DNA from 4 places in the Sphaerisporangium sp. B11E5 genome. Region 3 is predicted to be linked to each of the others. Evidence: riboswitches for the same ligand, from Rfam matches in the RefSeq annotation. Region 3 holds a riboswitch; each other region holds the start of a gene.
What was found. Region 3 has a riboswitch for cyclic di-AMP ahead of ABGB17_RS25460 (C40 family peptidase). Riboswitches for the same ligand answer to the same signal wherever they lie in the genome.
Positions count from the first base shown of each region.

Region 1: it holds a riboswitch for cyclic di-AMP, as region 3 does, so the genes downstream of both, ABGB17_RS06430 (hypothetical protein) here and ABGB17_RS25460 (C40 family peptidase) in region 3, are expected to answer to the same signal.
Region 2: it holds a riboswitch for cyclic di-AMP, as region 3 does, so the genes downstream of both, ABGB17_RS01105 (CHAP domain-containing protein) here and ABGB17_RS25460 (C40 family peptidase) in region 3, are expected to answer to the same signal.
Region 4: it holds a riboswitch for cyclic di-AMP, as region 3 does, so the genes downstream of both, ABGB17_RS30645 (NlpC/P60 family protein) here and ABGB17_RS25460 (C40 family peptidase) in region 3, are expected to answer to the same signal.

Region 1 is NZ_JBDPMD010000004.1:190,856-197,922, forward strand. It holds gene ABGB17_RS06425 (AraC family transcriptional regulator) at 41-943, shown strand; cyclic di-AMP (ydaO/yuaA leader) riboswitch at 1,528-1,694, shown strand; gene ABGB17_RS06430 (hypothetical protein) at 2,014-2,607, shown strand; tRNA gene ABGB17_RS06435 (tRNA-Lys) at 2,666-2,739, shown strand; gene ABGB17_RS06440 (alpha/beta fold hydrolase) at 3,264-4,103, shown strand; gene ABGB17_RS06445 (AAA family ATPase) at 4,177-6,912, shown strand.
Region 2 is NZ_JBDPMD010000001.1:285,093-292,159, reverse strand. It holds gene ABGB17_RS01115 (DUF6716 putative glycosyltransferase) at 1-1,159, opposite strand, end outside; gene ABGB17_RS01110 (hypothetical protein) at 1,156-2,166, opposite strand; cyclic di-AMP (ydaO/yuaA leader) riboswitch at 2,467-2,615, shown strand; gene ABGB17_RS01105 (CHAP domain-containing protein) at 2,648-3,301, shown strand; gene ABGB17_RS01100 (extracellular solute-binding protein) at 3,731-5,071, shown strand; gene ABGB17_RS01095 (sugar ABC transporter permease) at 5,443-6,420, shown strand; gene ABGB17_RS01090 (carbohydrate ABC transporter permease) at 6,417-7,067, shown strand, end outside.
Region 3 is NZ_JBDPMD010000032.1:9,633-16,699, forward strand. It holds gene ABGB17_RS25445 (methyltransferase domain-containing protein) at 1-105, shown strand, start outside; gene ABGB17_RS25450 (glycosyltransferase family 4 protein) at 112-1,254, opposite strand; gene ABGB17_RS25455 (hypothetical protein) at 1,790-2,353, opposite strand; gene ABGB17_RS25460 (C40 family peptidase) at 3,348-3,878, opposite strand; cyclic di-AMP (ydaO/yuaA leader) riboswitch at 3,982-4,142, opposite strand; gene ABGB17_RS25465 (NlpC/P60 family protein) at 4,587-5,573, opposite strand; gene ABGB17_RS25470 (NYN domain-containing protein) at 5,817-7,067, opposite strand, start outside.
Region 4 is NZ_JBDPMD010000045.1:58,711-65,777, forward strand. It holds gene ABGB17_RS30620 (ATP-dependent Clp protease ATP-binding subunit) at 1-1,156, opposite strand, end outside; gene ABGB17_RS30625 (Lsr2 family protein) at 1,468-1,800, opposite strand; gene ABGB17_RS30630 (RDD family protein) at 2,358-3,086, opposite strand; gene ABGB17_RS30635 (RDD family protein) at 3,254-4,654, opposite strand; gene ABGB17_RS30640 (amino-acid N-acetyltransferase) at 4,781-5,326, opposite strand; cyclic di-AMP (ydaO/yuaA leader) riboswitch at 5,693-5,894, shown strand; gene ABGB17_RS30645 (NlpC/P60 family protein) at 5,900-6,997, shown strand; gene ABGB17_RS30650 (LuxR C-terminal-related transcriptional regulator) at 7,006-7,067, opposite strand, start outside.

The sequences.
Region 1 (7,067 bases), on a different contig from region 3:
GTCCCCGCCCCGGCCACACGTCCCTGGATGCCGCACCGTCATGCTTCTGGATGAAATCCGCACGTTGCTGGCCCGGCACGCACGGCCCGACCTGAGCACCCCCATCGACGGCGTACTGATCTCCTGCGTCAAGGAGCCCGCCGGGCCGTCGGCGTCGATGTCCGGCACGGTCATGGCGCTGATCGCGCAGGGCGCCAAACGGCTCGCGCTGGGGGAGCGGGTCTACGAGTACCACGCCGGGCAGTACCTCGTCGCGTCGGTCGACCTGCCCGTCACCGGCCACTTCGTCGACGTCGGCCCGGACCGGCCGGCGCTCGGGTTCGGCCTGACGCTGGAGCCGTCCGCCATCGCCGACCTGCTGCTGCGGGCGTCGTCCGGCGCCGCGCCGCGGGCCGCCACCGCGTCCCCCGGCCTCGCCGTGAGCGACGCCTCCGCCGAGCTCCTGGACGCCGTGGCGCGGCTGCTGCGCCTGCTTGACCAGCCGCGCGACATCGAGGTGCTCGCGCCGCTGATCAAGCGGGAGATCCTCTGGCGGCTGATCACGGCGGAGCAGGGCCCGACCGTCCGCCAGCTCGGCCTGGCCGACAGCAACCACGCCCACATCGCCCGGGCGGTGCGGTGGATCCGCGACAACTACGCGCGGGCGTTCCGGGTCGAGGACGTGGCGCGGCTGGCCGGCATGAGCGCGTCCGCCTTCTACCGCAACTTCCAGGCCGTCACCGCGATGAGCCCCATCCAGTTCCAGAAGCAGATCCGCCTCCAGGAGGCCCGGCTGCTGCTGGCCGCAGGCCCCACGGACATCGCCGCCGTCGGCCACGCCGTGGGCTACGACAGCCCGTCACAGTTCACCCGCGAGTACCGCCGCCTCTTCGGCACCCCGCCGAGCCGGGACGCCGCCCGCCTGCACGACTCGGTGCTCGTCGCCGCGCCGATGTTGCCCTGAGGCGCCAAGCCCGGTCATCCCCCGCGAGTTAGACGGAATCTATACCGTCCGATGACGAGCGCCTCAGGCCCCGGTATGTAGTGTTAAGGCAGGTCAAGGGGGATGCACCGGCGCCCGGGGAACCAGGGCGCACTGGAGCTTTCTGCCACAAGGACGCGGTGGGGGACCGTGTCCGTACTGCGGGACCGCCCGGTGTTTTTGGGGGAAGACACCGGCGCAGGACCGTGAAACCGGGGCCGGGCAGGCGGGGGACTGCCCGGCCCCGACCTTTGCCCGGACCTGTTGCCCTCTCTCCTCCTTCCCGCATCCCGGTGATCCCGTGTGAGGACCGCCGTTCGCGATCATCTTCGGCGGTGCTTCGGTGCCCGGTGGCGACGTCGTGATCATGGGCGGGTGAGGGCCGCGGAGAGCGCTGGGTGGGTGTGGCGCACCCCCGGACCGGCTGGCAAATGCCGTAAATATAGGGGTTTGGGGTGCTTTGGTAGATCTTATAATGCTTTGTACACACATCGTTTGCTTTGCCCTGACTTGGAGGGTAAGGTTTTACCTACATCGGGTGGTGACCTGGTCTTCAGCCGGAAGGCCGCCACCCGGCGTCGAATCCCAGAAGGGCCCTGTGGGGCCTGGAGGGAGCCGGGGACCCAATCAACATTGGGGTGAATCCGTGGGAAAGCGAACGCAGACCCGCGGTAGGGCGACTCTCTAGCCCGAACCCGTCAGCTAACCCGGTAGACGTCATCGGAGAGGAGACCCGAGTGGAGCACCCCACTCCCCCCAAGCTCAATGCCCGGGTGACCTGACCCCGGATCTCGCCGTCAGAAGCGGCGGAAAATCGGCTTACAAGCAGCCGTCCACCCCAGGCGAGCCCGTCTCGCCCGCAGTGTGACGTGGTGGCGCATCTCCGCCACCGCTGACCGGCCCTTTACGTGACAACGCGCCTTAGTGCCGCGATCTCCAGCCAGGCCCACGAACGCCACGGTCTTGAGAGCGCTGTCCCATACCCGCACCGGTGACCCCACGCACACCGGCTCCGCGGCTCCGTGTCTTCTGATGAAAGATCCTGCCACCCCATGACCTTTCTCCGTAGCTGTTCGAAGAAACGCATGGCCTGCGGCGCCGCCGGCGCGACCCTGGCCCTCACCTCCATCTTCTGCGCGAACGCCGTAGCCGCCCACGCCCAGAAGCTCCCCCCTCCCGGTGCCTCCACCCGGATCGTCCCCCCCATGCTCCTCCAGGGCTCCACCAAAGCCTCCTACTTCTGGGACGACGCCTCCGGCCGCGCCGGCGACACCGGCCTCCCCGCCATCGGCAAGCCCATGCAGAAGGGCCTGTTCGCCAGCCCGAGCTGGCCCCTCGGCACCGAGGGCTACATCGTCTACAAGGACAAGGAAGCCCCCTTCTTCATCGGCGACCGCGGCCCCGGCATCCCCTCCGAGAACGGCGTCATGCTCGACATCGACGCCAAGACCTTCGCCGAACTCACCGGCGGCACCTTCAACTCCTCGACCCTGATGGTCCAAGGCTTCGACGCCGGCCACATCGAGGTCAGCTACGTGATCACCAAGTGGGGCAACGGCCCAGGCAAGAAGAACCACCCCGTCCCCTTCAGCGAAGGCGCCTGGAGCCAGATCGACAACAACCCCGCCCCCGCCCCCGCCAACTGACCCCCACCCCGCCGATGTGCGCACCCCCGCCACTACTGCTAAAGTCGCCGTAGCCGATGCGCCGCTAGCTCAGTTGGTTAGAGCAGCTGACTCTTAATCAGCGGGTCCGGGGTTCGAGTCCCTGGCGGCGCACCCAGCAGTACGCCATTGAACTGGGCATTCTCCACCACGTGGAGGATGCCCAGTGGTGTTTCGGTACCTGTGTGGGCTCGTTGTGCCCTCATGTGTCGGGGAACTGGCTCGTGACACCGCGATGCCGCCTGCGGCGGCGCCGGGCGTAGAACCCGCCGGTCGAGATCGGGCCGGACTTCGTCGGCTCCCTGGACGGCTGAACTGATCAGGAACCCGGGGATCACGAAGAAGACGTCGACACCGGCGTATCCGCCCGCCCGCAGCGGGACACCGCAGTGACTCAGCACCACGAGGCCGAGCGCGACGTCCGCTTTCATGGACTCCGTGTCGTTGCCAGGGGTTTTCAGGTGGTCCGGTGCGCGGAGGGGCGGTTGATGCGAGAGCCGGGCCATTCGCGGCCCGTCTCGGGTGCGGCGGAGTTCGAAGCGATCTACTAGCGTCACAGTCACCGCCCGCTTGCGACAGTGAACAAGGAAGTAGGCAGTTCTCCATCGAGCCGGACGGCTTCACACCAGGGAGTGTTCATGAGCAGCACGCTGGTACTCGTTCACGGCTTCTGGCACGGCTCTTGGTGCTGGAGCGAAGTCATCCTCCGTGTGGTGGCGGCCGGGCGCCTGGCCGTTGCGGTGGACATGGTGGGGCACGGGCTGTACGCGCGGCGTCCTCGGTGGTTCAGTGCGCAGTCGTACGATCCCGGGGCAGTCGGTACGGAGCTTTCGCCGGTGGGGGACGTGAGTCTTGACGACGCGGCCGGGTTACTTACTGCTCAGATCAAGTGGATCGGTGGTGGTGGGCCGGTCACGGTGGTCGCCCACAGCGCGGCCGGGCCCGTGCTGACCCGAGTGGCGCAGCGGACGCCCGAACTGGTCGCGCACGCGGTGTATCTTTCCGCGTACATGCCGTCGTCCGGTGTCCCGGCTGTGGCGTACACGCGGATGCCCGAGGCCGCCGATGACCACGTCGCGCCGTTGTTGCAGGGCGACCCGGCGCGGATCGGCGCGCTGCGGCTGGACTTCGCCACAGATGACGCGGCTTACCGGCGGCGGCTTCACGAGGCGTTCTACGGTGACGTCGACTCGGTCCTCGCCGACGCCGCCACCGGCCTGCTGACGCCTGACGGTCCGCTCGGCGTCATGCTCGGCACCACCGACCTGACCCACGACGGCTGGGGGTCGGTGCGGCGCACGTACCTCACCTGTGCCAGGGACATGGCGATCAGGCCGGCCCTGCAGGCGAGGTTCATCGCCGAGGCCGACGCGGCCTTCCCGGGCAACCCGACCTCCGTCGTCGCGCTCGACGCGTCCCACTCGCCGTTCCTCTCGATGCCCGACGTGGTGGCCGACATCCTCACCGCCATTGGCTGACACGAATCCGATAGGCGACAATCGCCGGGTAGCGCGGGAATCGCAGTCGGGCCCCCCACGGGAGAACCAGGCGATGCTTCTGGGTCGTCGTGCCGAGCGTGAGGCGATCGAAGGGTTGATCGCCGACGCGCGGGCGGGGCGCAGCGGTGTGCTGGTGGTGCGTGGCGAGGCCGGCATCGGCAAGACCACGCTGCTGGAGTACGCCCGCGGCGCCGCGCCGGAGTTCCGGGTGGAGCGCGCGGCCGGTGTGGAGTCGGAGATGGAGTTCGCGTTCGCGGGCTTGCATCAGTTGTGCGCGCCGATGCTGGACTGGCTGGGTGCGCTGCCCGATCCGCAGCAGGCCGCGCTGGGGGTGGCGTTCGGGCTGCGTGCCGGGGACCCGCCGGATCGGTTCCTGGTCGGGCTGGCCGCCTTGAGCCTGCTGGCGGAGGTCGCCGAGGAACGGCCGCTGCTGTGCCTGGTGGATGACGCGCAGTGGCTGGATGAGGCGTCCGCGCAGGTCCTGGCGTTCTTGGCCCGGCGGGTGGAGGTGGAGCGGGTGGCGCTGGTGTTCGGGCTGCGCGACCCGGGCCGGGGGGACGTGTTCACCGGGTTGCCGGAGTTGCGGGTGGACGGGCTGGAGGAGGGGGACGCGCGGGCGTTGCTGGCCGTGGCGGTCCCGGCGCCGCTGGACGAGGGGGTGCGCGACCGGGTCATCGCCGAAGCGCGCGGGAACCCCCTGGCGCTGCTGGAGTTGCCCCGCGGCGCGGAGCCGGGGCATCTGGCGGAGCTGGCGGGCGGCTTCGGGCTGCCGGACGCGCTCGGGGTGCCCGGCAGGATCGAGGACGGATTCCTGCGCCGGTCGGCCGGGCTGCCGGCCGAGACGCAGATGCTGCTGCTCGTCGCGGCGGCCGAGCCGCTGGGGGAGGCGGCGTTGCTGTGGCGCGCCGCGGAGCAGTTGCGGATCAGTCCGGAGGCGGCCGGGCCGGCGGAGGCGGCGGGGTTGGTGGAGATCGGTGCGCGGGTGCGGTTCCATCATCCGCTGGTGCGCTCGGCGGTGTACCGGGCGGCGGCGCCGGCCGACCGCCGCCGGGCGCACCGTGCGCTGGCCGCGGTGACCGATCCGCGGGCCGATCCCGATCGGCTCGCCTGGCACCGGGCCCAGGCCGTGCTGGGGACCGACGAGACGGTCGCGGTGGAGCTGGAACGTTCGGCGGGCCGGGCACGGGCACGCGGCGGCCTGGCCGCGGCGGCGGCGTTCCTGGAACGGGCGGTGGTGCTGACCCCCGAACCCGCGGACCGGGCACGGCGGGCGCTGGCGGCCGCGCAGGCCAAGCACAAGGCCGGTGCGTCCGACGCCGCGCTGGAGTTGCTGACGGTCGCGGCGGCAGGGCCGCTGGACGCGTTGCGACACGCGCGGGTGGAGCTGCTGCGCGCCCAGATCGCGTTTCACTCCACCCGGGGCAACGACGTGCCGGGGGCCCTGCTGCACGCGGCCAAGACGCTCGCCCCGCTGGACGCGGCGCTGTCCCGCGAGACCTACCTGCAAGCCCTGGAGGCGTCGATCATCGCCGGACCTCTCGGCCGCGGTCGCGGGGTGCTGGAGGCGGCCGAAGCCGTCCATGCCGCACCCGCGCCACCCGGGCCGCCGGGGCCGGTCGACCTGTTGCTCGACGGGCTGGTGACCAGATACACGCGAGGCTACGAGGCAAGCGTGCCCAGCCTGCGGCAGGCCCTGGAGGCGCTTGGCGACCAGGGACCCCGCGCCGCGGACGACGACCGCCGCTGGCTGTGGCTGGCCTGCCGCGTCGCGGTGGGGCTGTGGGACGACGAGCATGCCTACGTGCTGGCCGACCGCAACGTCCGGCTGGCCCGCGAGGCCGGAGCGCTGGCCGTGCTTCCCCCCGCGCTCTACGTCCTCGCCGGCGTGCTCATGCACATCGGCGAGCTCGCCCACGCCGCCGAGCTGGCCGCCGAGGAGGCCGCGATCACGCGGGCGATCGGGGCCGCGCCGCTGCCCCACATCAGGCTCCTGCTGGCCGCCTGGCGCGGCCGGCGGGCCGAGACCGCCGAGCTGTACGCGGCCATGGTCAAGGACGCGACCGGCCGGGGCGAGGGCAGAGGGGTCACCGTGGCCCAGTACGCACTGGCGGTGCTGCACAACGGCCTCGGCGACTACGACGCCGCGCTCGCCGCCGCGGCGGGGCCGTGCGACTCCGACGAGCTGGTGCACAGCAGCCTGGCGTTGCCCGAGCTGGTCGAGGCGGCCGTCCGCGCGGGCCAGCCGGACCGCGCGGCCGCCGCGCTCCAGCCGCTCGGTTCGCGAGCCCGTGCCGCCGGCACCCAGTGGGCCCTCGGGCTGGAGGCGCGCTCACGGGCGCTGATGAGCACCGGGCCGGCCGCCGAAGCACTGTATCGCGAGGCGATCGAGCGGCTCGGCGAGTGCCGGATGGCGACCCACCTCGCCCGCACCCACCTGGTCTACGGCGAGTGGCTGCGCCGCGAACGCCGCCGCCAGGACGCGCGCGAACAGCTTCGCACCGCACACGAACTGCTGTCCGGCATGGGCGCCGAAGCGTACGCGGCACGCGCCGCACGCGAGCTGCGCGCCACGGGCGAGCGGCCGCGCAGCCGGACCGCCCAGCCGGCCGACGCGCTCACCCTCCACGAACTGCACGTCGCGCGGCTGGTGGCCACCGGGGCCACCTCCAAAGAGGTCGGGGCGCAACTGTTCCTGAGCCCGCGGACCATCGACGCGCACCTGCGCAGCATCTTCCGCAAGCTCGGCATCACCTCCCGCCGGCAGCTCAGGAACCTGCACCTTCCCTGACCCCTGGGCGGGATGCATAGGCGACGTTCGCCGATGCGGCCGCGGGGCGGCGACGGCGAGCATGAGCGCGTGCGTCCCGGGACCGCCGCGCCGACCCGGGAGTCCTGTCCGCACCAGAACCGTCACCGGGAAGGCGCCATGCCTCGATCAGTGCT
Region 2 (7,067 bases), on a different contig from region 3:
CGTTCGGCGGGAGCTCCACGCGCAGGCGGGCGCGGCGGCGGGCGGCGGCGTGGGCGGGGCCGTCCAGCAGGGGGCGCACCGGGGCGAGGCGCCCGGCCCTGGCCTCCTCCACCAGGGCGGCCACCCGGGGCACCCAGTCGCTGACCGCGGAGTCGTGGAAGTAGTTGGCGTCGCACCAGGCGGGGGTGGGCCGCCGGAAGCCCGCGGAGGTCAGGTCCTCAAGGGTGCCGAGGCAGCCGCTGTCCTCGAACACCAGGTTGATCATCTCGGCGCTGACCCCGAAGTCCGACAGCACCAGCAGCGGCACCTCGGCGGCGATCGCCTCCAGCGCCGCGGTGGAGCTGACCGTGACGAAACCCGCCGCCGCGGCCAGGTGCTCGTGCATCGCGCCCGCGGCGAACCGCACCGCGCCGGGGGGCACGACGCCCGCCGCGACGAGGTCGCGCCACAGCCGCTCGTAGTGGTGCCGCTCGTTGTGGGTCTGCCGCTCGGTCTCCAGCGCCCGCAGCTTCACCACGACGTCCAGGTCGGGACGGCGGGCGGCCAGCGCGGCGAGGGCGACCAGGATGCCCTCGCGCTCCTCGCGACGCCGCGGCACCTTCGCCTGGGTCGCGAACACCACCCGGTCGCCGGTCCCGGTCGACGCCGGGCGAGTGACGACGTGGTCGAGGTAGGGCAGCCGGGCGAGGGCGACGGTGCCGGCCGCGCCGAGCTCCTTGCCGATGCGGCCGAACTCGGCGACCTCCTTGCCGCTGTGCACGACGAACACGTCGCACCCGCCGCGGTACAGCCATGCCTTCTCGGTGGCGGGGATCGAGATGCCGGGCAGGCCCGACACGAACACCGGCCGCGGGCTCATGCCGCCGAACACGCCGCTGACCAGCACGTCCACCACCGGCCCCGTGCAGGCCACCAGCACCACGTCGGGCCTGGTGCGCTCGGCGAGGCGGCGCAGGCCGCGCGCGGAGGTCACGGCCGGCGGCTCACCCGCGCCGAGGCGGGTGCCGCTGACCGCGGCCGCGATCTGCGCGGGGGACGGGGTGATCGGCGTGCGCACGACGGCGAGCGTCCGCGTCCATTCCGCCGGGAGTTGGTCGAGCAGGCCCGCCGCCCACTTCAGATAGCTGTCGGAGTCGGCGACGGCGAGAACCCGGGTCAAGGAGCAGCCCTTTCGTGCGCGAACATCTGGAGGTGCGACCGGAGCGAGTCGGTGGCCGATGGCGTCCACCAGTCGTCCGGGACGTCGACGGTCTCCACCCGCACGCCGCGCGCCGACAGCAGCACGCGCAGCGAGGTCACCGCGGTGGAGGGAAGACTGAGCACACGCTGGCCGGGACGCAGATCGCGCAGCGTCATCTCGACCGGCGCCCCGCCGTCGTACACGGTGACTCCCGGGTGGTCACGTACCGCGGCCAGGTCCCCGGGATCCTCCCGGCGGTGCGGGTAGTAGGCTACCGGACCTTCCAGTGCGAAGAGCCAGGAAAGATAACGATCCCGGTGGATCAGGCCGTTGCGCACCAGCGAGGTGCCGAGCACGACGGTGCTCTCGGGCGGCCGGGGGTGCGCGACGGCGGGCTGGGAGCGCAGCCACGCGAAGTCGTGGGTGACCAGGTCGATCCCGATCCCCCGTACGGACGCGGCGAGGCCGTCCGGGACGGGCAGGGCGGTGAAGATCGTCAGCCGGCCGGACCGGGCGGCGGCGCGCAGCCGCAGCGAGGCGGCGGCGCCGAGGGCGCGGCGCGTCCAGGTGGCGCTGGCCCGGGCGCGCAGCAGCGGCGTGCCGGGCCGGGCGGTGAGCAGCTCCAGCAGCCGGATGGTGGCGAGGCCGTCGTCGACCACCACCAGGCGGCGCGGCGCGGCGCCGAGCGAGGTGAGCTGCATGCGGCCGGAGAAGGCGTCCCCGAGCACCCACGACTCACGGCGGCCCGGACGGGGCATGTGGTCGTCGGCGGTGGACAGCCGCAGGCCTTCGGGCAGGGCGAGGGCGGCCAGCTCCCTGCGGGTCACCCGCAGGCCCGGCAGCTTCGCCCTGGCCACCACCTGGAATTCGGGCCCCACCAGTCCGGCGTGCCGCGCCTCGACCGCGCAGAGCAACTGGAGAGGCGACTCCACCCAGGCGACGGCCGACCCCTGCTCCCGCACGCGGCTTCGACCGATCCTCTCCACGCCGGGTAATGAGACGTTCACGACGCAGGCAATCTAGTGCCACGACGCTACGTGACGGGTAACGTGCGGTGAACGGCGGACAACAGGCGAAGGTCATGCGGTCCGGGGGTGAGCACGGACCCAAGATTTGCCGACTCCGGGCCGGAACGGCATGAGTGGTTTGTCCTGTTTGCGGCTCTTTGTCCGATGTATTACTGTGGGGGGACTCCACCTGGAGGAACGTCCCGCCGAGGGAGTTCCGCCTGGGTGGAGATCGCCGGAGCGAGGCCGGTCCGCCGCGGAGATCCCTCTCCCGCCGACACGTTCCGGACGCCGAGTCCGCTTTCTCGCGGAGCCGGGGACCCACTTCTTTCGGGGTGAATCGGCGCGTCGTTCCCACGGACGCGCTGTAGGGCGTCTTCCAGGCCCGAACCCGTCAGCTAACCCGGTAGGCGCCTTTGGAAGAAGGAGTCTCCCTTTGTCATCGTTCACGCAGCGACTCATGGATGCCCCACGACATCGCGCGATCGGACTGGCCCTCGGCGGGCTGGTCCTTGCCCAGGTGGTGACCGGTACCGCTCTCGCCCACGCGGACGCCGCTCCCGGCGACGCCGTCGCGAAGGTCGCCTCGGCAGAGGCGCACGGGGAGCCGCGCTCCGCGGCCCGGGTCACCGCCGCGCAGGTGCTCGACCTCGCCAGGAGCCAGGTCGGCATCTCCGAGAACAGCCTCGGTGGCGGCACCAAGTTCCAGGCCTGGTACATGAGCAGCCCGCGCGCGCTCCAGACCATCGCCAGGGACACCGGCAGGATCGCCGACTACGCCAACGCCCCGTGGTGCGACATGTTCGTCTCCTGGGTCGGCGAGCAGCTCGGCCTCCAGGACACGATGGGCCAGGACGCCTACACCGTGCAGCACGCCAAGTGGTTCGAGTCCAAGGGCCGCTTCGGCAGCGTGCCGAAGCCCGGCGCCGTGGTGTTCTTCGACTGGAACGGCGGCGGCATCGAGGGCATCGACCACGTCGGCTTCGTCGTCAAGGACAACGGCGACGGCACCATCGAGACCGTCGAGGGCAACACGGGCAACGGCAAGGTCGAGGTCCGCACCCGCCCGACCTACCAGGTGGCCGGCTACGGCTACCCCGCGTACGCGGCCTGACGGCGGTCCCCCCGCCGTAGCCGGGCGGGCGTCCCGGCTCACCCACTCCCATGGGACGCCCGCCCTCCCCGCCGCCGTACGGCCGAATCAGCCCGCAACCGGCCGTACGGCGGCATCTCCATGTCTTCTTCCGCGGAAGACTGTCCGGTAGCGATGGGAGCGCTCCCAATACCGGCAATGGCCTTTTTGCCGCTTATCATCGCATTCCGCGCTTCTGGGAACCCCAGGAGTAACAGTTAGGTTTCGGCATATTGACGCCAGCGTTGCCCATCGGGGACTCTTCGTGGGAGCGCTCCCAAATCTCGCCCGCGGGACCATGCCCCGCGGTTCACGACTTGAGGGATCCAGCACATCGCGGGGCCCGACTGTCGGGGCCGGCCCTCGATGCATCTCCCAATGATCGGGCAACCACCTTGAGAGGGGTCCGGAATGATGAACACAATGCGCCGCGGCAGGATGCTCGCGGTCGCATCGGTGATGACCGCCGCGCTCGTCACCAGCGCCGCATGCTCGTCCGGCGGCGGAGGCGGCGAAGGCGGCGGTGCCTCGTCCGCGGCACCGGAGAAGATCACCCTTACTCTGCAGACCTTCGGCGGCGGCACCAACTTCGGTTACAAGGCCGCCGTGGAGAAGTGGAACGCCGACCACCCGAACGTCCAGGTCAAGTACAACAACCTGACCGACAGCTTCGAGAACGTCTACTGGCCGCAGATGCTGCAGTGGCTGCAGTCCGGCACGGGTGCCGGTGACGTCGTCGGCATCGACGAGGGCGGCATGGGCCTCGCCAAGGCGCGCCCCCAGTTCTTCACCGACCTCGCCCAGTACGGGCTCCAGAGCCGCCAGGCCGACTTCCCCGCGTGGAAGTGGGAGAACGGCATCAACTCCGACGGCAAGCTGTTCGCCCTCGGCACCGACGTCGGCGGCATGAGCATCTGCTACCGCACCGACCTGTTCAAGAAGGCGGGCCTGCCCACCGACCGGGCCGAGGTGTCCGGGCTGTGGAAGACGTGGGACGACTTCATCAAGGTCGGCCAGCAGTTCCAGGGCAAGGTCAAGGACGCGAAGTTCGTCGACAGCGTCAACACCATCTACAACGTGGTGCTGTCGCAGGAGGCCGCCAAGAACGGCAACGTCACCTACTTCGACAAGAACCAGCAGCTGATCGCCGACAAGAACCCCGCGGTGAAGACCGCCTTCGACTTCACCCAGCAGATCAGCAAGGCGGGTCTCACCGCCAAGCTGCAGAACTTCACCGACCCGTGGAACACCGGGTTCGTCAAGTCGCAGTTCGCCACCCTCGGCTGCCCGGGCTGGATGCTCGGCGTGGTGTCCGGCACCGCCGGCGACGAGTTCAAGGGCAAGTGGGACGTCGCGACCGTGCCCGGCGGCGGCGGCAACTGGGGCGGCTCCTGGCTGGCCGTGCCCAAGCAGTCCAAGCACCCGAAGGAGGCCGCCGAGCTGGCCAGCTACCTGACCAGCCCCGAGGCCCAGCTGATGGCGTTCAAGGAGGGCGGCAACCTTCCGAGCACCATCCCGGCGCAGGACAACCCCGAGCTGCAGAGCGCCAAGAACGAGTACTTCAACAACGCGCCGATCGGCGAGATCTTCGGCCCGTCCATCAAGAGCCTCCAGCCGACCTTCCTCGGTGAGAAGCACGCCCAGGTGAAGGCGGCCGTCGAGCAGGTCGTCATCGGCATGGACCAGGGCGCGGTGCCCTACGACCAGGCCTGGCAGAAGTTCGTCGAGGCGGGACAGAAGGCGGCGGGCTGATCAACCCACCGACGTCACCGGCCCGCAGTGGCGACCCTCCAGTGGGCCGGTGACCTTCCGTCGAGCGAGCGGCGGCAGCGGGGACATGCGCTGCCGCCCTTCGCGCCGACCGCCGAAAGGACGACTTCGTTGACCTTTTCCGCACGGACGACCTCCGAAGACCTCCCTGTGCAGGGGCTGGTCGTGCGCGGCTCCGCGCCGCGTCCGGCGAGACGGCCTTCCGCAGCGGCCGAGCGTGCGCGCACCCGGCCCCGCGACGCCGCCACCGGACGCGGCGCCGTGGTGGACGGACAACTGACTGTCACCCACGAGCGAAGGAGAAAGGGGCCGCGCTGCCCTGGCCGTGAGCCAGGAGCCACCCCGGAAATCCGATGAGCGTCAATCTCTCCCCGCAGCGGGCGGATCCGGCGCCGGTACGGCCCCGGCCGGGCCGGCACCACCAAAAGCCGTCGCGCCGCTTCTGGTCGAACGTCGATATCAAGGCCACCCCGTACTTTCTGATCTCGCCGTACTTCATCCTCTTCGCGATCTTCGGGCTGTTCCCGCTCGTCTTCACGTTGTGGGTGTCGCTGCACGACTACGAGCTGGCCGGCGGTGACGCCGAGTTCACCGGCCTCGCCAACTACACCAGCCTGCTGACCGACTCGGCCTTCTGGAACGCGGTGATCAACACCGTCGGCATCTTCGTCCTCGCCACGGTGCCGCAGCTGATCCTCGCCCTGATGCTGGCCAACGCGCTGAACAAGCGGCTGCGCGGGCGCCTGTTCTTCCGCCTCGGTGTGCTGATCCCCCTGGTCACCTCGGTGGTCGCGGTGGCCATCGTGTTCACCCAGCTCTTCGGCCGCGACTTCGGCATGATCAACTGGATCCTCGGCTTCTTCGGCGTCGAGAACATCAACTGGCAGAACGCCAAGTGGTCCTCCTGGATCGCCATCGCCACCATGGTCGACTGGCGCTGGACCGGCTACAACGCGATCATCTACCTGGCCGGCATGCAGACCATCCCGCGGGACCTGTACGAGGCGGCGTCCATCGACGGGGCGTCCCCGCGCCGGCAGTTCTGGAGCATCACGCTCCCGATGATCCGTCCGACGATCATCTTCACGGTCTTCATCTCCACCATCGGCGGGCTCACCTTGTTCGCCGAACCGGTCATGTTCGGCAGCAACCGAATGGAAGGTGGTAGTACCGGCCAATTCCAGACAATCGCCATGTACATCGTCAAAGAGGGCTTCCGAGACTTCGACTACGGGTACGCGGCGGCGGCCGCGTGGCTGCTGTTCGTGCTGATCCTGATCGGCGTGGCGATCAACTACGCGTTCGTCCGCAGGATCGGAGGCACCAAGTGACCGCCATCGCGCAGGGCAGGACCGCCCCGAGCCGGGGCGACGGCAAGCGCGACCCCTTCCGCGCCACGCCGCTCACCAAGATCGCCCTGGGTATCACGGTCATCCTGTCGATCTTCCCGATCTACTGGATGATCATCATCGCGTCGCGCACCAACGCCGACGCGGTGACCGTGCCGCCCATCCTGCTGCCCGGCGGGAACCTGGGCGAGAACATCGCGCGCGTGCTCGCCACCGAGGACGCGCACTTCCTGCAGGGCCTGGTGAACTCGCTGATCGTCACCAGCACGGTGACCGTCTCCGTCGTGATCATCTCGACGTTCGCGGGCTTCGCCTTCGCCCGGCTGCACTTCCGCGGGCGCAACCTGCTGCTCGGCTCCATCCTGATCACCATGATGGTGCCGCTCCAGCAGATGGGCATCGTCCCGCTCTACCAGCTCATGGTGGACCTCGGCTGGGTCGGCACGCTGAAGGCCGTCATCCTGCCCTACCTGCTCAACGGGTTCGGCGTGTTCATGATGACGCAGTACACCGACCAGGCCGTGCCGGAGGAGCTGGTCGAGGCGGCCCGTGTCGACGGCGCGTCCACCATGCGCATCTGGTGGAACGTCATCCTGCCCGCCGTACGGCCCGGCATGGCCGTGCTGGCG
Region 3 (7,067 bases):
GAGCGGGCGAATCTGGAGCCGTTGCTGCGGGAGTCGGGGTGGGGGCTATCCCTGTTCCACGACGGGGACGATCGGTATCTCGCCGTCGCCGTGCGGCAGGGGTGAGGCCGGTCAGAGGAGTGTCGTGCCGGCGGCGGTCGGCTCGGGTGGGGTGTCGGGGGTCAGGAGGGTGGCGAAACGGGCGGCGACCTCGGTCCACTGCCATTCGCGGGTGATCCAGGCCCTGCCGTGCCGGCCCATGGCGCGGGCGCGGGCGGGGTCGGCCAGGAGGGAGATCAGGGCGTCGGCGACCTCGGCGGGGGCGGTGCCGTCCACGACGAGGCCCGTCTCGCCGTGCCGGACGGCGTCGGGCGCGCCGCCGGACGCGCCGGCCACCACGGGGAGGGCGGTGGCCGAGGCCTCCAGGTAGACGATGCCGAGGCCTTCGACGTCCAGGCCGCCGAACCGCGTGCGGCAGGGCATGGCGAAGACGTCGCCGACGTCGTAGTAGGCGGGAAGGCTGGACCAGGGGACGGGCCCGGTGACGATCACGGACCCGGACAGCGAGCGTGCGGCGGCAGACCGCTCCAGGGCCCGCCGGTAGGGTCCGCCGCCGACCAGGAGCAGCACGGCCTCCGGCACCGCGCGCAGCACGCGGGGCCAGCAGCGGACCAGGGTGTCCTGCCCCTTGCGCGGGACCAGCCGGGACACGCAGACGACCACCGGCCGGTCCCCGATGCCGAGGGACAGCCGGATCTCCGCGCCGCCCGCACCCGGCCGGAACACCGTGGTGTCCACCCCCGGCGCCAGCCGCACCAGCCGGTCCGGCGGCACGACCCGGGCGAGACGCTCCCGGGTGTAGTCCCCGAGATAGGTCACCGCGTCGGCGTGGGCCGCGATCCTGCCCAGCAGCGCCCGCGCCGGAGCCACCCCCGCCCAGGCCGCCTCGTGCCCGTGCGTGAGCATCACCACCCGCCGCGCCCCCGCCGCCCGCAACCCCGGCGCGAGCAGCCCGAGCGGCGCCGCGGCCCCGAACACCACCGTCTCGCACTTGTACCGCCGCACCAGCTCCCCCGCCCGCCGCGCCACCCCCGGCACCGGCAACATCAGCGACGTAGGGTGCCGCACCACCGGATACGCCTGCCGCCCGTCGAACTCCTCACACCCCGCCCACCGCGGCGCGTACACCACCACCGCCCCCGGCGGCAGCCGCGAGGCGAGAGCATGCACGAACGCCTGGATCCCCCCCGGCCGAGGCGGAAAGTCATTGGTCACGACAAGCGTCCTGACACCCTCCCGCCCGCTCACGAGACGCCCGTGCGCACCACGAGAACCCCAAACGCAAGGCAGGCCACCAAACCCCCACACACCGGGCGGACCCGGAAGACTCCACACGCAGCACCCGTCCCACGACCTCGACGAACACGGCGAGCCACCGAAGCCCCGCGTACAAGACCGGCCACGAAACCCCCGCACACCGGGCGGACCCGGAAGACTCCACACGCAGCGCCCGTCCCGCGACCTCGACGAACACGGCGAGCCACCGAAGCCCTGCGTACAAGACCGGCCACGAAACCCCCGCACACCGGGCGGACCCGGAAGACTCCACACGCAGCGCCCGTCCCGCGACCTCGACGAACACGGCGAGCCACCGAAGCCCTGCGCACAAGACCGGCCACGAATCCTCCGCACACCGGGCGGGACCGCAGGGCTCCACACGCAAGCCGCGTCCCAAGACCTTCAGGAGCACGGCGAGTCAGCGAATGCCCGCGCGCAGGGTGGGTCACCATGCCTCCGCGCGCAGGGCGGGTCACGAGAGCTCCGCGCGCAGGTAGGCACGCCAGGCGGTCACGAACGAGGCATGGGTCAGGCCGAGTGTGCTCGCGAGGGCCGCGTCCACTCCGTCGCGGCCGGCGGCGCGGTAGAGGGCGAGCAGGCGGGGCTCGCCGTAGCGGCGGGCGACGTACCGGCAGGCGAGCCACGCCTCCTCGTACGCCCGTGCCGCTCGCCCGTCCGGCCGCGTGGCGGTGAAGTCCTCCGGTGCGGGGAGCGAGGTGGGGAGGCGGCCGGCGCGGATCTCGGCGGCGAGTTCGGCCGCGGCGGCGCGGACGGGGATGTCGGCGTTCAGGTATCCGGCGTAGTCGGCGAAGCCCTCGATCAGCCACTTCGGGGTGCGGCCGTCCGTGGCCGCCCTCATGGGGATGTGGGTGAGCTCGTGGGCGAGCACGACGTCCCGCCCCGCGTCCGTGAGGAGCGCGAACGAGCGGGGCTCCACGATGATCCGGTCGGTGCCCGCGAGCGCCGCCATGCCCCCGACCGCGGCGGGCGCCGCCAGCTCGGCCGCCTGCGCCGTGGTGGCGGGCACGAGGATCACCACTGCCCCATCACCGGACCCGGCAACCGCCCCACCACCAGAAGCGCCGGCCGCCGCACCACCAGAGGTACCGTCTGCCCAACCACCCACCACACCACCAGAGGTACCGCCTGTCCCACCACCCGCTTCGCCATCAGAGGTACCGTCTGCCCCACCACCCGTCGCACCACCAGAGGTACCGGCTGCCCCACCAGCCGCTTCGCCATCCGAGGTACCGCCTGCCCCACCAGGAGACGTATCGTCCGCTCCGCCACCCGCCGCGCCGTCTGACGCGCTACCCGCGCTACCACCTGTCCCGCGGTCTGACGCGCCGGTCGATGTGCCGCCCGGCGCTGCGCCCAGTTCACCACCCGGCCCTGCGGCCGGTCCGATGACCCGCCGTACCGTCGCCGCGGCCCGGTCGGCGCGGCGCGCGATGTCCTCGAGGCCCAGCCTGGTGCCCGTGGCGCCCACGACGACCACCTCCCGTCCCCGGACCACCCGCGCTCCGCGCCACAGCCAGGGGCGCTCCGCGAGTACCGCCTCCACGCCGGATGGCCGCGCGAATCCCTTGGGCGGTACGGCGGCACGCTCCCCGTGCGACCCCGGTGGTCCCGTCAGCGCGGCCAGGAGCCCGGCCCCCACGGCCCAGAGCCACACGACGCGCATGGTGGCAATCTACCGCCTGCCCTAGTCCGGCCAGGGCCCGCACGCCGAGCACCCCGCGCGGCGAGGCCCCCTACGTCGAGGCCTCCTACGCCGAGGCTCCGGACACGAGGGCCCGTACACCGAGGGCCCGTACACCAAGGGCCCGTACGCCGTGGGCCTGTAGTACGCCGAGGGCCCCGGCCACGTGGGGGTGGCCGGGGCCCTGCGGGGTCAGGGGAAGGTCCCTGAAGGGTGTGTCCAAGGGGGCTGGCGGGGTTCGTCCTGGAGCACGGCCCGGTGTGTCACGTCCGGGATCCCGGCGGGGGTGTCCCGGGGTGTGCTGGTGTGGGACGTCCGGGGCTCTTGGTCAGATGCCCGGGCGGACGGCGCCCACGAAGCTCGCCTTGCGGTACTTGGTGAGCTTGTTGATCTGCACCCGGGTGCCGCTACGGGGCGAGTGGATCATCTTGCCGTGGCCCACGTACATGCCGACGTGGCCGAGGCCGGAGAAGAACATCAGGTCGCCGGGCTTGAGGTTCTTCCAGGAGACCTTCTTCTTGACGGCACGGTACTGGCTGCCCGTGATGCGGGGCAGCTTCACGCCGGCCTTACGCCACGAGTACATCACCAGGCCGGAGCAGTCGAACGCGTTCGGGCCGCTGGCGCCCCAACGGTAGGGGTCGCCGACCTGCTTCTTGGCCACGGACACGGCCTTCGCGGCCTTGATCCGCTGCCGCGCCGCCTTGCTGAGCTTGGTGCTCTTGGCGGCGGTGCTCTTGGCGGCGGCCGGCGTGGCGCTCTGCGGCGCCTCGGGGGGCGCCGCCACCGTGATGGGGGGCGTGATGACCTGCTCTGCGCCGGGAATCGTGTCGGCTCCGGCGGCCGCCGGGATCGCCACCGCGCCGGCCGAGGCCGAGACGGTGAGGACGACACCCCCGAGGGAGAGACGAGCGAAGCGCGACAGACGGGGGCTAGGGGTGGTGCTGGACAGGATCGCTCCTAGGTTCTTCCACTTACGCCTACCGGGTTAGCTGACGGATTCGGGCTTGGAAGTCGCCCTACAGCGGCATAAACCGCTGATTCACCCCTGACCCCAATCAACAGGGTCTTTTGGGTCCCCGGTTCCGTGCTCCTGGCCGCACGGATTCGGCTGGTCACCGGCTTGCGCCATTAATGGCGGGACATACGAAGCCGATGACCACTGGATGTTTTGGTGGGTACCGGCCGTCGGGACGGCCGGGCTTTCTCGCGACGGCATGGCGTGCTCGCCGCGGCCCAGAAGCTACACAGAACGCCAAGAACTGGCAAAGCCTCGGTGTTATCTCTAGATCATAACGAGTGATCACAAAACGGAAAACGCCTGGTTAACTCATGCATCTACCTTCAAATGTGATTCGCCTCACATGTCACTCAACACGCCACTCGCCGAGTCACATGCGTCACATGAGTCACGGGGGTTAACGATCTTGGAGCGCCGGCACCGCGCGGCGGGAGCCCGCGGCGGCACACGAGTCAGGCCCCAGCGACGGATACAGGCGCACGAGAACGTTCCAGCCGCGAAAAGCGCCGGAAATCACACCGAGAACCACGAAGAGCCGGGAAAACCTCAGGGCCGCACGGCGGCGAATATGCCTCGGTAAGAAGACAGCGGGACGACCTTCACCACGTCGCCGGTGCGGGGTGCGTGGACCATCTGGCCGTTGCCGGCGTACATGCCGACGTGGCCGAGGCCGGAGGAGAACAGCAGGTCGCCGGGCTCCAGCGCGTTCAGGGAGACGCGGCGGGAGGCACCCCAGGAGTACTGGGCGGCGGCGGTGCGCGGCAGGCTGACGCCGGCGGCGGCCCAGGACTTCTGGGTGAGGCCGGAGCAGTCCCAGGAGCCGGGGCCGGAGCCACCGTAGCGGTACGGCTTGCCGATCTGGGCGTAGGCGAACTGGAGCGCGGTGCGGGCGTTGCCGGAGGCGGGGCCGGTGTACTTGACGCCGGCGCTGTTGGGGTTGCCCGCGTTGAAGGCGTTCAGGCGGCGCAGGAGCCGCTCCTGCTCGCCGACGAGCTTCTCGACCTCCTTCTTCTGGTCGCGCAGGTCCTCGAACAGCTTGAGCGCCTTGTCGTAGGCGCCCTTGGCCTTGTCCCGCTCCCCCTTGAGGGAGCTCATCGCCGTCTCGTACTCCGTGAGGGTGCGCGAGCGCCGCGCCGACATCTGGTCGATCGAGGCGAGGCCCGCCAGCAGCGCCTCGGGGTCGCCGGTGGTGACCAGGTGCGGCCAGGAGAGCATGTCGCCGGACTGGTAGCTGCTCACCGCGACCGACACCAGGCCCGCACGCAGCTCGTCGGCCCGCGAGATCTTCTCCTTGAAGCGGCCGTTGACGGCGTTGTACTCCTTGCGGGCCGCCTTGTACTTCTCGTTCGCGTCGTTGTACTTGTCGACGACCTTGTCGGCCTTGGCGTCCAGCTTGGCGAGCCGCGCCTTGGCCTGGGCGACGGTGGGCCTCGGCTCGGCCACCGCCCCGGCCGCCTGGGTCACCAGCACCGCGGCGACGAGAACTCCGGTCACCGGTACGCGTCCGAGCTTCCGGACACCACGCGCGGTCACGGGGACCCCAGCCTCCTCAAGTGCGACAACTGTGACACCTGGGCCGTGATCCTACAGAAACGGTAAGGTCCCCGACAGCTTTCGGACTGAAATGTTTTAGCCGGGCAACCCCAGTTCACGCCCGTATCAGGGATTAAGGGTCGCCCCAGGAGCACCACGGGGCCGCGCCGGCGTCGCCACCACTGTCAGAGCTTGAGTCAAGGCCGCAGTCAGGACCGGGTCATGCCCGGCCCCGGCGCCGTGTCAGGCCCGGCCGAGACGGCGCAGCAGCAGGACCGCGGGGACCGGGCGGGCACCCATGCGGCGCACCGAGTCGGCCACCTCGCGGTCGGTGGACACCACCGCGACGGCGCGGCCCGGCGGCTCGGCACGGACGAGCTGGCGGATCAGGTCGTCGGCGATCTCGCCAGGCTCGCTGAACAGCACCCGCACCCCGCGCGGCGCCGACACCTGGACGGGGCCGTTCAGCTCCGCGCCGTCGAACACGCAGGTCACCTCGGCCCGGGTCTGCACCGCGAGGCCGCCGAGACCGCCGAGCAGCCGGGCCCGCTGGTCGACCAGGGTCAGCGCCGGGTAGCCGGTCTTGGTGACGTTGTAGCCGTCCACGATGAGGTGGAGATGCGGGATGGCGAGGAGCTGGTCGAGCAGCGCCGGGTCGTCGTCGGCGAGGGCGCGGGCCGGGACGGCGCGCACCGACGGGCGGGCGGGCGTCACGGCGTCCACCGAGTCGGCAGGCTTGCTGATGGCCACGGGCAGCCCGAGCTCGGCGCGCAGCCCGGCCGCGGCGTCCTGGAGGCTGTCCAGCAGCACGCGCAGGCGGGCGTCCTCGATGCTGCGGCCCTCGCGGGCGGCGCGGCGGCCGGCGAGCAGGCGGCGCTCGGCGTCGGCCAGCCGCTCACGCAGCTTGCGCAGCTCCGACTCGGCGGCCCCGGTGGCGGCGGCGACCGCCGCGCGGGCCTCCTGCGCCTGCGCCTCGGCCTCGGCGGCGCGCTCCTCGGCGCGCTTGCCGCGCTCCCTGGCGTCGTGCAGGCGGCGCCGCAGGTCCGCGACCTCGGTGCGTGAGGTCTTGAGCTGCTCGCGCAGGCGATCGGCCTCCTGCTTGGCCGCGGTCTTCTGCGCCGCGAGCTCCTCGCGCAGCCGCTGGACGGTCTGCTCCTGCGCCGTCTCCTCCGCGACGGCCGCGGCCTGCTCGATGTCGGCGCGGGCCGCCTCGACCAGCCCGGGCCAGCCCGGCGGGCGGGTGAGGTAGGCCGCGGCGGCCACCAGCACCGGCTCGGCGGCCGGCGGCACGTTGCCTTCCTCCAGGCTGGCGACCAGCTCCGGCCACGCCTCGGCGGTCGCCTCGGCGACGATCTCGCGGAACTCCTTGTCGGTCTCCAGTTGCGCGGCGATCGGCGCGCTGCCGAGGCGGGCACGCTTCCTGGGGTCGAACCGGGCGATGCTGCGCAGCGGAGCGGGGATGGCGGGCGGCTGCATGGTGCCGAGCACCTGCGC
Region 4 (7,067 bases), on a different contig from region 3:
TGTAGCGGTCGGCGAGCTGCGCCGCCGCCACCAGCGCGGCGTCGGTGATGGTGACGCGGTGGTGGGCCTCGTAACGGTCGCGCAGGCCCTTGAGGATCTCGATGGTGTGGCTCAGGCTGGGCTCGGCCACCTGGATCGGCTGGAACCGGCGCTCCAGCGCGGCGTCCTTCTCGAGGTGCTTGCGGTACTCGTCGAGCGTGGTCGCGCCGATGGTCTGCAGCTCGCCGCGGGCGAGCATCGGCTTGAGGATGCTCGCGGCGTCGATGGCGCCCTCGGCGGCGCCCGCGCCGACCAGGGTGTGCAGCTCGTCGATGAACAGGATGATGTCGCCCCGGGTGCGGATCTCCTTGAGGACCTTCTTCAGGCGCTCCTCGAAGTCACCGCGGTAGCGGGAGCCGGCGACCAGGGCGCCGAGGTCGAGCGTGTAGAGCTGCTTGTCCTTGAGCGTCTCGGGCACCTCGCCCTTGACGATCTTCTGGGACAGGCCCTCGACGACCGCGGTCTTGCCCACGCCGGGCTCGCCCACCAGCACCGGGTTGTTCTTGGTGCGGCGGGACAGCACCTGCATGACCCGCTCGATCTCCTTGTCGCGGCCGATCACCGGGTCCAGCTTGCCCTCGCGGGCGGCCTGGGTGAGGTTGCGGCCGAACTGGTCGAGCACGAGCGAGGTGGAGGGGGCGGACTCCGCGGGCCCACCGGCCGCCGCGGGCTCCTTGCCCTGGTAGCCGTGCAGCAACTGGATCACTTGCTGGCGCACGCGGTTCAAGTCGGCGCCGAGCTTCACCAGCACCTGAGCCGCGACACCCTCGCCCTCCCGGATCAGACCCAGGAGGATGTGCTCGGTGCCGATGTAGTTGTGACCCAGCTGCAAAGCCTCACGAAGCGACAGCTCGAGCACCTTCTTGGCCCGCGGCGTGAACGGGATGTGCCCCGACGGCGCCGACTGGCCCTGCCCGATGATCTCCTCGACCTGCTGCCGCACACCTTCAAGACTGATCCCAAGACTCTCCAGAGCCTTGGCGGCCACACCCTCCCCCTCGTGGATCAACCCGAGAAGAATGTGCTCAGTACCGATGTAGTTGTGGTTGAGCATCCTGGCTTCCTCCTGAGCCAGGACGACAACCCGCCGTGCGCGGTCAGTGAACCTCTCGAACATGTCGTCGCTCCTCACAGAGCGGCCAGGCTGCTCGGGATATCCGGGCCCGCCGCATCCGCATGCTAGCCCCGACCGGTGACCGCTCTATGCACATGAGCGTTCCCCGGGAGCAGGGCGTTCACGCTCCATCCAACTACTGTTGGGGGCCCGCGTGTTCCCTCTACGCCGCAAGCGAACGACGTTTAACCCGCAGTTTTCCTACGGACGCTCGATCACGTGCCGGACGATCTCGACCGGATAAACGGGATCATGCGGCTATGACGGCGCCGTGAAGGCGCGCCGCCGCCATAGCCGGTGATCATATGTGGACGTCAGTGCGCCGCCTCGTACTTCTCCACCACGGAAGAGGCAATGCGCCCCCGCTCGCTGACCGAGATGCCGTGTGCCTTCGCCCAGGCCCTGATCTCCGAGCTCTTTTCCCGGGACGGACGCTGGCCCGCGCCCCGCCTGCGGCCGCGGGCGGGTGTGCTCTCGGCTCTGCGTGCGCTGGACACGAATTGGGACAGCGCGTCACGGAGCTTCTTGGCGTTATCGCCGCTCAGGTCAATCTCGTAAGCGGCGCCATCAATCGCGAAGGTGACAGTCTCACTGGCCTCGCCACCATCGAGGTCGTCGATGAGTATCTTCTGGATCTGCGTGGCCATCTGGCAATCCTTTCGCAGAGCATAGTTCTTTTCGTCAGCCAAACATATACCCGGCAACCCTGGCTGACAATTCAGGATGCTGTTGTGATTGAAGTGGAACCGAGTGGCCGTCGCCGGCTCAGCCTGAAGAAGCCTCCGAAGACTTCTCCGAGGGTTCCGTCGCCCGCCCCCGGGCCCGCGCTTCGGAACGCACGAGCTTCACCACGGCGACGATGACCACCACGGCGACTACCGCTGGCGGTATCAACGCGGACAATACATCGTTCATTGATCCTCGCTCCACGCGGGGGGGCGGGATTCAGCGGCCCCCACGTTAATTGTCACACGAGACTCCCTCAGCCCGTACCACGGTTGCCTGATCCGGGAGTCAGGATCCGACTCTAGCCCCACACGAGGTCAGGGCAGGTTGCGGGGCCGGGTCCCAAACCCGGCCGAAGGACCGTTCCACGCTTATCCCGTCTCTCCAGCCGTCTTACCGGATGGCCCGGGAATGGTGATCCTCCCGAAAACACCGACGGGGCGGCCGCAGCGCGGCCGCCCCGTCGAAAAAACCCGTCTCAGCGGGGCGCCTTGACGACAACCGTCCCCGCGATCTTGTCGTGCGGGCCCTGATGCCGGGGCTTGTCCACGAGGATTAGGATCGCCAGCACGAGCACGAAGATGGAGGCCAGCCATCCGACGACGGGAATGCCGTAGAGAGCCATCACGCCGGGGAAGATAGCGGAACGCTTCATGACGGCGCCCGAATCAACCGGGCCGCCGGCCGCCGACACCAGGCGGATCTTCATGACCTTCTTACCGAGCGTCTGCCCGTCCTTGGAATGCAGCACATAGTCATAGGCGGCATACGCGCCGAAGGCGATGATCGCGGCGAGCAGACCGGGCAGGACGACCGATCCGGTGGCCGCCGAGGGGTCCGCCAGGATATCCGCGACCGAGGGCCCGAACATGCTGTAGAAGATGGAATTCAAGATCCCGTAGACGACGCTGAAGATCAGGCCGTCGAGGAACCGGGCCACCCAGCGCTCCCACCAGAGGGCGAGCGGAGCCTGGCCGTAGGGGTCCGGCTGGCCGTAGCCCTGCTGAGGGTAGCCCTGCTCGCCGTACGCCGGCTGGCCGTAGCCCTGCGGCTGGCCGTAGCCCTGGGGGTCGCCGTACTGCGGGCCCGGCTGCTGGCCGTAACCCTGCGGCTGGCCGTACTGCTGACCGTACTGCTGCCCGTACTGCGGATCGGGCTGCTGGGGGTGCCCGTAGGGGCCACTCCCGGGGGGTGGTTCCGCCGTCATCTGATCACCTTTCGCGACAGGCGAACGGGCACACGCCGTTCATGCAAGGTCCTATCGCAAGTAGGGGTAGGCCCGTTACCACTTTGCCCACTTCGCACCCGTAATGTTCAACAGCAAGAACACGAAAACAGGGCCGGGTACGATCCCCGGCCCTGTCCGCGCCCCGGTCACCTGACCTTGACGACCACCGTCTTCGCGGCCTTGTCGTGCAGACACTGCTGGTACGGCTTGTCCCAGAACTGCCACAGCACGTTCACCAGCGCGAAGATGCCGACCACGATGCTCACGAACGGGATCCAGCGCAGCAACTGCGGCCCGAAGAACACCGCGGCGCGCTTGACCGCCGCGTCGCTGGGCAGCCCGCCCTCAAGGGAGCCCCCAAGGGTGATGACCTTGATGCCCATGGCCATCTTGCCGACCGTCTGGCCGCGGCTCTTGTGCATGAAGAAGTCGTAGACGACGTAGATCGCGCCCACGATCAGCGCCAGCGCGAGCTCGTAGAGGAACACGCCGCCGCCCTCGACGACCTGGCCCGTCGACGGGTCGAAGCTCGGCTGGGTCACCAGCACGGCAAGCAGGATCACGGTGAGGATGACCGTGGGGATCGCGAGGAGCACACCGTCGATGATGCGCGCCACCAGGCGCTGCCACCACTCGGCGAGCGGCGCCGGCACCCCGGCCGGGCCCGGGCCCGTCGCGCCGTAGGGCTTGGGGTAACCCTGCTCGCCGTACGCCGGCTGGCCGTAGCCCTGCTGCTGCCCGTATCCCTGGGCCCCGTACTGCTGCTGCCCGTAGGCGGCCTGCGGGTCCTGCTGGCCGTACTGCTGCCCGTACTGCTGCTGGCCGTAGCCCTGCTGACCCTGCTGGCCGTAGCCCTGCGCGCCGTAACCCTGCTGCGCCTGCTGACCGTAGCCCTGGCCGTACTGCTGCTGCTCCTGGCCGTAGCCCTGCTGGCCCTGCTGGCCCTGCTGGCCGTACCCCTGCTGCTGGCCGTAGCCGGAGGGGTCCTGCTGGCCGTACTGCTGCTGGGGGTAGCCGTTCTGGTCGTAGCCCTGCTGGCCGTACTGCTGGCCTTGCTGGGCCTGCTGGCCCTGGCCGTAGCCCTGCTGCTGGCCGTAACCCTGCTGCGCCTGCTGGCCGTAGCCCTGCCCGTACTGCTGCTGCTCCTGGCCGTAGCCCTGCTGCTGCCCGTACTGCTGGCCGTAACCCTGCTGGCTCTGCTGACCCTGCTGACCGTAGCCCTGGCCGTACTGCTGCTGGCCGTAGCCCTGGCCGTACTGCTGACCCTGCTGTCCCTGCTGTCCCTGCGACTGCTGGGGGTATCCCTGGCCGTACGCTCCGGTCCCGCCCTGCTGACCGTAGGGGTCCTGCTGGCCGTAGGACTGCTGTCCGTACGACTGCTGCTGGGGATAACCGTGTTCCGACGTCGGCTGGGGGCGGTGGACGACTGTGACCTCCGGGTCGAGACCCGCTCCGGGACGCTCGGCCTGCTGTCCATACTGCGGAGTCCCGGATGACGGGTTGTCGTCCGGTTCGTCACGTGGGTACGGCGGCTGTCCGGTGCTCACCGTTTCACCTCACTTCGGCTTCGCATGTGGCAAATGTCAGGCACACATGCTGTGGTGCTGCCCAACGTAGCGACAGCGGGATCAACAGTCACCTTTCCATGGCGTCATCCCAGGGGTCAGGAAGGCTCAGGAAGGCGGCGAGAGATGGAGGAGCATGCGCGTGTTGCCCAGAGTGTTCGGTTTGACGTGTTCCAGATCCAGGAACTCCGCGACGCCCTCATCGTAGGAGTCCAGCAACTCCGCGTACACCTCAGGTGATACGGGTGTGCCCTGGATCTCGGCGAATCCGTGCCTGGCGAAGAACTCCACCTCGAAGGTGAGGCAGAACACCCGGCGCAGCCCGAGCTCCCTGGCGGTGTCGAGCAGCGCCGCCACGATGCGGTGCCCGATGCCCCGCCCCCGGCAGCGCACGTCCACCGCCACCGTGCGGATCTCGGCGAGGTCCTCCCACAGCACGTGCAGCGCCCCGCAGCCGACCACCTCGCCGCCCCGCTCGGCGACCCAGAACTCCTGCACGTCCTCGTACAAGGTGACCGTGGCCTTGCGCAGCAAGCGGGGCCCGTCGCCGGAATACGACTCGACCAATCGCCCGATGGCCCGGACGTCCGTCGCGCGGGCACGCCGGACGACCAACTCGCTCCCGGCCGGCACGGACTCCACGACCTGCTCCATGACCGGCCAGCGTATCCGCAGGCAGCACGCGTCGCCGACCTGCGCCGGCGCGCGTCGGCGATAACGGACGGCCCCAAATTAGGCCAGGTCCGATTCCGGTCGCGGTGGGTAGCCGGGCGAGCGCGAGCCGTCGAAACGCGGCAGGACGTCCCGTAAACGCCATAACAAGACGGCAGCGACCTGCGACTTCGCCGTCACGGGAGCGTAAAGCGGACGTCTTCCCAGCGTAAAGCGGGTTTGTGGCCCGTCCCGGCGTGATCGCTCCGTGATGCGGCGGTTGTGATTCCTCTACAGAATTCGTAGTTCTGGTTGAGCAGGAACCTGAGCTGCACTAGTGTCACGGCTCGATCCCGGTCATCGCCCACGATGGCCGGACCGCCTAATCCCGGCCACCTCCGACACGCCGGGAACCGGGGAACCACATGGCACCCGCCGGTACCGTCCGGCCGCCGATCCCCCGGGGTGAATCCGAGAGGGAGGCATCGCGATCTTCGCGACCGGTCACTCGGTAGGGCTACTCCCGCCCGAACCCGTCAGCTAACCCGGTAGGCGGCCGAGGAGAGGAGCTCGTTGGTGCACGCTGGGCGCACGCCTGGGAAGAGCACGGGCCGGCACGCCCGCCCCCTGGACCACCGGTCCCGGTTCGGCGCGGCTGTGACGGCCATGACGGCCCGAGTGGCCCGCGTACGACCGGGGCGCCTGCCCCGCCGTGTCGCCATGGTCACCGTCGCCCTGACCGCCCTGACGTTCGGCACGCCGCTGATGTCCGCGACCGCCGAGCCCAAGCCGAGCCTGAACGAGCTCAAGAACCAGGTCGAACGCCTCTACAACGACATCGAGGCGCTGACCGAGCAGTACAACGGCCAGAAGGAGCGCCTGAAGCAGGCACAGCGCTCGGCCAAGCTCGCCAACCAGACGCTGGAGAAGAGCCAGGCCGACCTGGAGGAGAAGCGCCAGAAGGCGGGGCTCTACGCCCAGGACGCCTACATGACCGGCGGCATCGGCTCCTCACTCGCCCTCGCGATGTCCGGCGACCCCGAGGGCTACCTCGACCGCGCGGCCACGACGTACGCCCTGCAGCTCCAGCAGGGCGAGGAGGTCTCGCAGATCACCAAGGCGATGGACAGCGCCGAGCGTGCCAAGGAGAGCGCCAAGGCCCGCGAGGCCGAGGTCAAGAAGCTCGTCGCCGAGCTCGACGCGAAGCGGGACAAGATCCGCGGTCTGGTGACCCGCACCGAGAGCAGCCTGTTCCGCCGGGCCCTCTCGCAGGTGGGCGGCTACGGCAGGGCCACCAAGGTGGCCATCCCGATCCCCGGGGACGGCAAGGCGGCCGAGGCCGTCAGGTGGGCGCTCACGCAGCAGCTCAAGCCGTACGTCTGGGGCGCGGAGGGCCCGAACTCCTACGACTGCTCCGGCCTGGTCATGTGGGCCTACCAGAAGGTCGGCATCAGCCTCCCGCACTACACCGGCGACCAGTGGACCGCGGGCACCCATGTGTCCCGTGAGGAGATGCGCCCGGGCGACCTCGTGTTCTTCTACAGCGACCTGCACCACGTGGGCATCTACATCGGCGGCGGCATGATGGTGCACGCCCCCCGCACCGGCGACGTGGTGCGGGTGGCGCCGATCGGCAACCGCCCGTTCGCGGGTGCCGTGCGCATCGCCGACTGACCTTCGGATCAGATCAGCCGGCGACGGGCCGCCCAGGCCACCGCCTCGATCGCGGTGGCCACGCCGATGC